Regions from separate parts of the Veillonella criceti genome, predicted to be linked through region 2. Evidence: riboswitches for the same ligand, from Rfam matches in the RefSeq annotation. Region 2 holds a riboswitch; each other region holds the start of a gene.

Region 1 (3,284 bases), on a different contig from region 2:
AAACTCTACATTCAAACTTGTCCTAGTACTCACAGCTTCCGCACCTCGTCTAGCCGGTTCAAACCGCCAAGTACTTACTGTATCTAAAGCAGCTTGATCTAGTATTTCACTGCCTGATGAATCAACTACCCATACAGATTCTACATTTCCATCTACTCCAATAGTTAAGCCTACACCCACACTACCACGAACGCCTTGATTTCTAGCTGAGCGCGGGTATCGTGGTTTTGGTGTATAAATTGGCACCGGTCGATAAAAAGTCGCATCCACTACTTCGCCATTTTCATCGCCTTGAATGCCTGGTTGGTCACCCGTGCCAAAACCTGCGCTACCACCACGCCCATTACCTGACGTTTCACCACCAAAAGTACTTTCTAAACCAGCCCTATCATCGCCCTGTTGCTTAATATCCTGATGCTTAGTAATGATACTATCATCATTACTACTCGTTAAGGGATCCGAATATTCAGGCAAAGTAGTAATAGGTGCTATGGCTGGTAAATTGACCGTAAAATTACCACTACCATCACCGCCATCCCCGCCACTATCAGGTGAGCCTTTCGGTACTGGCCGTTTAATTTCTACATAGTCAACCTCAATATGATTCTCAGGCTCCTCAAATTTCGGTGTTTCAGGCCAAGGTAAAAAAGGAATTGATAGCAAAACTATGGCGTGAAAGACTAAGGAGGCTATCCAAGGTTTCGTCCACATATTTTGATAATTCATTACAATTGCTCCTATCTTTCCTCAGCAGCGATTGATACTTTTTGTATGCCTGACTTTTTCACTGTATCAATAACACTAACTACACGCCCATAATTTACACCAGCATCACCCCGAACAATAATAGCCAAACTAGGATTTTTACTAACCTCGGTTTCTAAACGGTGTCTTAATTGTCCCTCTGGCACTACTTCTTTTTCTAAATAAATTGTCCCATCTGATGCAACGGTAATAGGAAGCACTTCATCTAAACTGACTTTAGACGTAGCTGCTTGTGGCAATTGAATAGGTACACTTTTTTGAACAACCATAGTAAGCATACTCATCATAAAAAAGACAAGTAAAAAGAAAATAATATCGATCATAGGGATAATCATTAATTTGGGTTGATGATCTATTTTCATGGATTTAAGCTTCATAGCGATTACCTGCATTCGTATTAATTACATAGATTGACGTTACATATTCTATATCAGCAATCAACACATTGACACGTTGTGCTAAATAGGTATGAATCACTAATGCTAAAATAGCCACTAACAAACCTGTAGCAGTAGCAATTAAAGCTTCACCTACACCGCCAGTAATAGCAAACGGTTCACCTGACTCAATAGATAACACACTAAAGGAGCCAATCATTCCAACTACGGTACCTAATAAGCCCAATAAAGGGGATAGAGTAACAATCGTTTCCAAATAATTTAAATATTTTTTCAACTGAAATACTTCATGCATAGCAATACTTTCAGCTACATCATTAGCATTTAAATCCTCCGTCCGTTCATCAATTGCCTCTTTAATAATCTTACCAGCTACACCACCAGCTTCCTCACAGATAACTTTAGCTTCTTCTAATCGATTATGTCGTAATAATTCAGGTAAACGCTCTTTTAACAATTCAATGTTTGCAACAGCTCCTTTATAACATAAATACCGATTAACCCCAATAGCGACTGCAATAATAGATGCCAGTAAAATGGGGTACATAACTAAACCGCCCTTGTGAAATAATGCTAATAAATCCACGACTATAATCCCTCCAGCCTAAAGGTAAAAATAAAAAAGACACATCTACGAAGATGTGTCTATAACATAACTAAGAAAATAAAAAATTCACAATTTATATTATCGCCAATCCCCTCCCCATCGCTCGTAGGTAAAACGGTGATTCTTCTATAGGCAGTTCTCCTGGCTTAGATTCATAGCTTACCTCGCCTTCCCAGATTTAACCAGTGGCAATGTGAGGTTTGCTCCTCTTACAGTGGCGGGACCGCATCGGCTTATACCGATTTCCCTATTAAGTCTAATGACACCTATATATTCTCTATTTAATTAAGTATTAACTATAGTTTATATAACTCTAGTATGACTGTCAACCATATACCTATATTTAATTTTTAAAGTTATAAAATCAAATATTTTAACTTATTTTTTTAAATTTATACCTCGTAAATTAACGCCCAATAACATAATGCTCAAAATTCCACAAACTATTCCTGCATAAGTACCAATTAATCCATACAATGGCAATATTAAACAACCACAAGTTAACAAAAAAATACCTTGACTCAACGGATACTTAATATTGACTTTGACCCAGATACCTCGTAATGATTTAATAAAAAGCACTATCATCATTAAACAGCTAACTACTAAATAAAATATCCAAATTAATTGTAGTACTGGATGTTCATGGTTTTTTAAATGTAAATCTACACCCTTGGCCAACCACTTAATATACCAAGGTGACACCGCTTCATAACGCATCATATTATTCTTCTTATATGCTGATACCCATAAACTGTCAGTTGATAAATAGCCTTGATAACAGTCTGAAACCGATTCTTTATCTACTAATCGAAAATAATAGGTACTACTACTCGCTTGCGTTAACGCACTGACTGAAGGGATATTAATTGATACTACTTCTTTATCTGGATATATATCCTTAACCGCTTCAAATATTTCAGTATAGGAATAGATATCCCCATCAACAGATTGAAAACTAAAATATTCCTTAGCTGCTAAATTATGCTCTAAATAGTCTATTTTTGAAAAATAAGAGTAACCAATTAATAAACCTCCCGAAATAAATAAAATAATACAATAAGGAGCTGCTATAAGCCCTAATATTCTATGAAGTGAATAATAGCCTATTGTACTTTTTCTATTAACTAATCTTCGATGTAAAAAATACCCTGCAAAACACGTAATTAAACTTATAAAAGTAAAAACCAACAATATAATACGACCATAATTTCCTAACCCTAAATTACTATGTAATTTAGCCAACCAACGCGTTAGTACATTCAAATAGTCATTATTATAATAGCCTGGTATAAATTCATTATTTACTGATATCCATTCATCATTTTTACCATAAAAATGATAACGAATTAATCCATCACGCCCCGGTTCTTTAAAACGAATCGTTAGCATCGACTTTTCAGGTCTAATAGTCATTGAATCAAGTTGCAAATTAGAATTTTCTTTTAATACTTCTTGTACTTTAACATCACTATTGCGCCACATTGCTGCCCCTGTATAAGGCGTTCCAAGTT
Region 2 (3,284 bases):
AAGTACTTTCTAAACCAGCCCTATCATCGCCCTGTTGCTTAATATCCTGATGCTTAGTAATGATACTATCATCATTACTACTCGTTAAGGGATCCGAAATTCAGGCAAAGTAGTAATAGGTGCTATGGCTGGTAAATTGACCGTAAAATTACCACTACCATCACGCCATCCCCGCCACTATCAGGTGAGCCTTTCGGTACTGGCCGTTTAATTTCTACATAGTCAACCTCAATATGATTCTCAGGCTCCTCAAATTTCGGTGTTTCAGGCCAAGGTAAAAAAGGAATTGATAGCAAAACTATGGCGTGAAGACTAAGGGAGGCTATCCAAGGTTTCGTCCACATATTTTGATAATTCATTTACAATTGCTCCTATCTTTCCTCAGCAGCGATTGGATACTTTTGTATGCCTGACTTTTTCACTGTATCAATAACACTAACTACACGCCCATAATTTACACCAGCATCACCCCGAACAATAATAGCCAAACTAGGATTTTTACTAACCTCGGTTTCTAAACGGTGTCTTAATTGTCCCTCTGGCACTACTTCTTTTCTAAATAAATTGTCCCATCTGATGCAACGGTAATAGGAAGCACTTCATCTAAACTGACTTTAGACGTAGCTGCTTGTGGCAATTGAATAGGTACACTTTTTTGAACAACCATAGTAAGCATACTCATCATAAAAAAGACAAGTAAAAAGAAAATAATATCGATCATAGGGATAATCATTAATTTGGGTTGATGATCTATTTTCATGGATTTAAGCTTCATAGCGATTACCTGCATTCGTATTAATTACATAGATTGACGTTACATATTCTATATCAGCAATCAACACATTGACACGTTGTGCTAAATTAGGTATGAATCACTAATGCTAAAAATAGCCACTAACAAACCTGTAGCAGTAGCAATTAAAGCTTCACCTACACCGCCAGTAATAGCAAACGGTTCACCTGACTCAATAGATAACACACTAAAGGAGCCAATCATTCCAACTACGGTACCTAATAAGCCCAATAAAGGGGATAGAGTAACAATCGTTTCCAAATAATTTAAATATTTTTTCAACTGAAATACTTCATGCATAGCAATACTTTCAGCTACATCATTAGCATTTAAATCCTCCGTCCGTTCATCAATTGCCTCTTTAATAATCTTACCAGCTACCACCAGCTTCCTCACAGATAACTTTAGCTTCTTCTAATCGATTATGTCGTAATAATTCAGGTAAACGCTCTTTTAACAATTCAATGTTTGCAACAGCTCCTTTATAACATAAATACCGATTAACCCCAATAGCGACTGCAATAATAGATGCCAGTAAAATGGGGTACATAACTAAACCGCCCTTGTGAAATAATGCTAATAAATCCACGACTATAATCCCTCCAGCCTAAAGGTAAAAATAAAAAAGACACATCTACGAAGATGTGTCTATAACATAACTAAGAAAATAAAAAATTCACAATTTATATTATCGCCAATCCCCTCCCCATCGCTCGTAGGTAAAACGGTGATTCTTCTATAGGCAGTTCTCCTGGCTTAGATTCATAGCTTACCTCGCCTTCCCAGATTTAACCAGTGGCAATGTGAGGTTTGCTCCTCTTACAGTGGCGGGACCGCATCGGCTTATACCGATTTCCCTATTAAGTCTAATGACACCTATATATTCTCTATTTAATTAAGTATTAACTATAGTTTATATAACTCTAGTATATGACTGTCAACCATATACCTATATTTAATTTTTAAAGTTATAAAATCAAATATTTTAACTTATTTTTTTAAATTTATACCTCGTAAATTAACGCCCAATAACATAATGCTCAAAATTCCACAAAACTATTCCTGCATAAGTACCAATTAATCCATACAATGGCAATATTAAACACCACAAGTTAACAAAAAAATACCTTGACTCAACGGATACTTAATATTGACTTTGACCCAGATACCTCGTAATGATTTAATAAAAAGCACTATCATCATTAAACAGCTAACTACTAAATAAAATATCCAAATTAATTGTAGTACTGGATGTTCATGGTTTTTTAAATGTAAATCTACACCCTTGGCCAAACCACTTAATATACCAAGGTGACACCGCTTCATAACGCATCATATTATTCTTCTTATATGCTGATACCCATAAACTGTCAGTTGATAAATAGCCTTGATAACAGTCTGGAAACCGATTCTTTATCTACTAATCGAAAATAATAGGTACTACTACTCGCTTGCGTTAACGCACTGACTGAAGGGATATTAATTGTACTACTTCTTTATCTGGATATATATCCTTAACCGCTTCAAATATTTCAGTATAGGAATAGATATCCCCATCAACAGATGAAAACTAAAATATTCCTTAGCTGCTAAAATTTATGCTCTAAATAGTCTATTTTTTTGAAAAAATAAGAGTAACCAATTAATAAACCTCCCGAAATAAATAAAATAATACAATAAGGAGCTGCTATAAGCCCTAATATTCTATGAGTGAATAATAGCCTATTGTACTTTTTCTATTAACTAATCTTCGATGTAAAAATACCCTGCAAAACACGTAATTAAACTTATAAAAGTAAAAACCAACAATATAATACGACCATAATTTCCTAACCCTAAATTACTATGTAATTTAGCCAACCAACGCGTTAGTACATTCAAATAGTCATTATTATAATAGCCTGGTATAAATTCATTATTTACTGATATCCATTCATCATTTTTACCATAAAATGATAACGAATTAATCCATCACGCCCCGGTTCTTTAAAACGAATCGTTAGCATCGACTTTTCAGGTCTAATAGTCATGTGAATCAAGTTGCAAATTAGAATTTTCTTTTAATACTTCTTGTACTTTAACATCACTATTGCGCCACATTGCTGCCCCTGTATAAGGCGTTCCAAGTTGATCAAAATGCACAAAAGAAATACTTCTAACCATAATCACTAAACCTGAAAAGCAAAGTAAAAAGAAAATTGCTAAACTAACTATACCAGCATACTTATGTACTCGATACCAACGTCTCATATATTTATCAACCTTCTAATATTCATAACGAACACCTAAGGTATAAGTGCGACCAGCCGTTGCTTCATTATCGTAAAATTCTCTATCAAATATATTATCAATGCTGAATTTAACTGTAAAATCAGGTGTTACTCGATAGCCCACACTTGTATTGACTAAGAAATAACCATCATAAGCCCCATACTCACCACCTGGGGCATTGGCATTTTGACGAGGACTCACATATTGCATATCTAGCAAG
Region 3 (3,284 bases), on a different contig from region 2:
ATTTATTAAGTGCCCGAATATTTACATGTTTCATGATAGCATCAATGGTGGCCACATAATCATCAGCATAATTCTTAACCCCTAATGAGCTAAGTAATGGTTTACCTACATGAATCCGCATTGCATGGCGCTCACAGGTATATGTAAAAGCAGAAATAGCTTTGCGCATCTTCTGATAACACTGATCAGCGACTAAGGCGAAAGGTAATACAAAGACATCCCGTACTCCTGTGTCCTTAAACTCCGCCAAAACCCCTTCCAAAGACTGCACTGGCACTTCATACTTTTCATTCCACTTTTCTATTAATGCATCGGCTAAAAAAACTCGACGAATCACAGCATCAGGATATGATTTTCTAATTTTGGCTTCCATAATGCCTACAGACTTTTCTACAGCCTCACCATAAATCGATCCAAATGTGGCTAAAACAATACCCTTTGTACTCATTTATACATCCTCCGATATCAAGAATACCTATACACCATCGAAATGATGACTACTCTAAATCAGACTGAATTCTGTCATATTTTATAAAATCTAAAATATTCGAAATACATGTCACACTTTGTTTGTTGGTATAATGATACGTTAGATTTAAAATTTAGTCAATGAGAATTTTTCTCATTTCTATTTTTATCAATGACTATCAATGAGAATTTATCTATTTAATATCATTTTCATTTAATAAATCTAATTCTATCGTTCTAGTTCTATTTTTATCGATTTACAGAAGTTTTTAACCATCTCATAACTTTAATATATTCTATAATTCAACAAGTATTTTATCAATATCTTCCATACATACTATACTAACTACGGTCCTAGTTAAAATAGTAACATAAAAATATCAAGTCAAATAATTGAGAATTTTTATACATTTTTATTCAGTAAGTATACCAAAAATACAATTCACAATAAAAATTTTACATAGTTAATTGATACCTATTATGGTTGAGAGAAGACTCTAGGTGCAACTACTTCAAAAATCTCAGCAATAAGTTTCAAATATTTACCTTCAATCAAAGTTCGTTTTCGTTCACTTTTCGTAATCAACCATAACTGTCGTCCATTATACGTTATGCGTAATAAACTATTAATATATTCATTAAAGTCCTCTTCCCCCATAGCCTCTTTTAAAGCTAATAGTTTAGAGTGAATCGGTTCCCCTTGATATTCAGGACGTTCTAATACTGGGGTAAATGTTACTTCGTACACAGAGCTAGATACTTCATTAGGCCCTGCACCATTCATAAATTGATCCATACTTGGACCTCCTTTATTTATATACTTTAAATACCTACTTCTTCATAGTACCAAACTTTCTTCACTTTGCCTATGTCAAAAGCATTCACAAATAGACAAATAACAAATTATCATATCTCTCACCTAGTATTCCTCATTACCACATAGTTGGCAATCCCAACGACTATATAGCGGCCAATCCCTCCTGTCATATGCCTTCTAGCCCAGCCTCACCTACGCTGCTCATTCGCCCTGTAAATCAGCCTACTTATACTCATACCCTACCCCGTATTGCATTGACAGTGGACATCTATTTTGCTATGATGATATCAAAATAAATACAACCTGCAAGGTGTATGACTTAATAGGAAAGAGCAGTAAAAGCTGCCGCGGTCCCGCCGCTGTAAGAGGGAGCACAATCAGTATACCACTGGAGTAATTCTGGGAAGGTGATTGCTGTGAAGAACTTGAGCCAGAAGACCTGCCTTGTTGGATAACCTATACCCCACGAGCGATGGCGAGGTTAATTGAATGTTCTAGTGTATCTTTACAACCTCCCCTACAAGTGGAGGTTATTTTTGTATTTATTATCTATTATTCTTTTTCTATTTTTTATCACGAGGAGTGAATGAAATGAGTAAACAATTTTTCAAAAAAACCTTAGCTACTACATTAGCAGTGGCCGCACTAACCGGTTTCGGTTTCCTTGGCACACAAGTAAATGCCGCTTACCAATTAAGTGACGAAGTTAAAACCGCCACACCAGCATTATTAGAAGCTACTGAAATTGGTGTTCGCACCTACAATACAGACAATGCCGAACTTGCCAAAGCCCCTAATAAAGATGCTATCGTAGTTATGAGCTTCGGTACTACTTTTAAAGACACTCGTGCAAAAACTATTGACGCCGCTGTTAATGAAATTAAAGCACAACATCCTGGTGTAAAAGTAGTCACTGCGTTCACTTCTCACATCATTATTGATCGCATCAAAGCTAAAGAAGGTATCACTTACCCAACCCCTGAAGAAGCTCTTGATCAATTAAAAGCCGAAGGGTATACCCGTGTAGCGCTCACAACATTAGATGTAATCCCTGGTATTGAATACAATTATAAGACGGGCGTTTACAATCAGTACAAACATAACTTCAAAAAAATGACATTAGGTACACCACTTATGTACTGGATGGGGCAAGAAGATCAAACTGATGACATTGCCAAAACTGTACAGGCTGTCGCTACACAATTCCCTAAAGTAGGCCCTAAAGATGCCGTACTTATCATGGCTCATGGTACTCCAGATCCATCCAATGCGTACTATGCAGTTATCCAAGATCGCCTTGATTCTGCAGGGCTTAAAAACGCCTATATCTACACGGTAGAAGGATGGCCTAGTCTTGAAGATATTGTACCTCAATTAAAAGCAAAAGGTATCAATCATGTAACCTTAATGCCATTTATGATGGTAGCAGGCGACCATGCTAACAATGATATGGCTGGTGATGAACCAGATTCTCATAAATCCATTCTTCAAGCTGATGGTTTCAAAGTAGATACTTATATCCACGGTCTTGGCGAAAACCAACAAATCCGCGATCTCTTTGCAGCCCATGCCCAAGAAGCTTGGGAAGCCCTTCAAAAAGACGATGTAAAGTAGGATTGAACTTGTATGAGACCATTTAAACGAATTTTAACTATAGTAACGATAGTATTATTAGCGCTAGTCGTTTTAGCTGGTTGTGGCAAAACAGACTCTAGTCATACTAGTGAAACACGCACCATAACCTATAAGGATCAAACCTATACGGTGCCAGCTAACCCCCAGCGCATTGCAACCTTAGCTAATTCCTTGCTTAACTTTCTTGATGCTATCGATGGCCAATCTATCAGTCGTGTTGATTCTAGTGATGCCCTCTCTGATAAATTAAAAGCCCTTCCTTCCTTAGGGCAAACAGCCAATATAAATATGGAAGAGCTTCTTAGTTTAAAACCAGATTTAGTGATTGGACTTAGCAATCAGCATGGCAAATATGAAGGACAAC

What was found. A riboswitch is a leader RNA that binds a small molecule or an ion and turns the genes downstream of it on or off. The one in region 2 is predicted to bind cobalamin.
Region 1: another riboswitch for cobalamin. It lies ahead of DYE54_RS02995 (MotA/TolQ/ExbB proton channel family protein); the one in region 2 lies ahead of DYE54_RS10020 (hypothetical protein).
Region 3: another riboswitch for cobalamin. It lies ahead of DYE54_RS00395 (sirohydrochlorin cobaltochelatase); the one in region 2 lies ahead of DYE54_RS10020 (hypothetical protein).

Annotation. Positions count from the first base shown of each region.
Region 1 is NZ_UHIO01000001.1:660,684-663,967, forward strand. It holds gene DYE54_RS02985 (energy transducer TonB) at 1-726, opposite strand, end outside; gene DYE54_RS02990 (ExbD/TolR family protein) at 738-1,142, opposite strand; gene DYE54_RS02995 (MotA/TolQ/ExbB proton channel family protein) at 1,132-1,749, opposite strand; cobalamin riboswitch at 1,885-2,055, opposite strand; gene DYE54_RS03000 (PepSY-associated TM helix domain-containing protein) at 2,149-3,284, opposite strand, start outside.
Region 2 is NZ_UHIO01000005.1:2,063-5,346, forward strand. It holds gene DYE54_RS10005 (hypothetical protein) at 123-359, opposite strand; partial or broken gene DYE54_RS10470 (ExbD/TolR family protein) at 372-790, opposite strand; gene DYE54_RS10015 (MotA/TolQ/ExbB proton channel family protein) at 857-1,177, opposite strand; gene DYE54_RS10020 (hypothetical protein) at 1,164-1,382, opposite strand; cobalamin riboswitch at 1,518-1,688, opposite strand; gene DYE54_RS10030 (PepSY domain-containing protein) at 2,813-3,043, opposite strand; partial or broken gene DYE54_RS10035 (TonB-dependent receptor) at 3,059-3,284, opposite strand, start outside.
Region 3 is NZ_UHIO01000001.1:81,839-85,122, reverse strand. It holds gene DYE54_RS00405 (sirohydrochlorin cobaltochelatase) at 1-448, opposite strand, end outside; gene DYE54_RS00400 (hypothetical protein) at 947-1,264, opposite strand; cobalamin riboswitch at 1,577-1,746, shown strand; gene DYE54_RS00395 (sirohydrochlorin cobaltochelatase) at 1,877-2,899, shown strand; gene DYE54_RS00390 (ABC transporter substrate-binding protein) at 2,912-3,284, shown strand, end outside.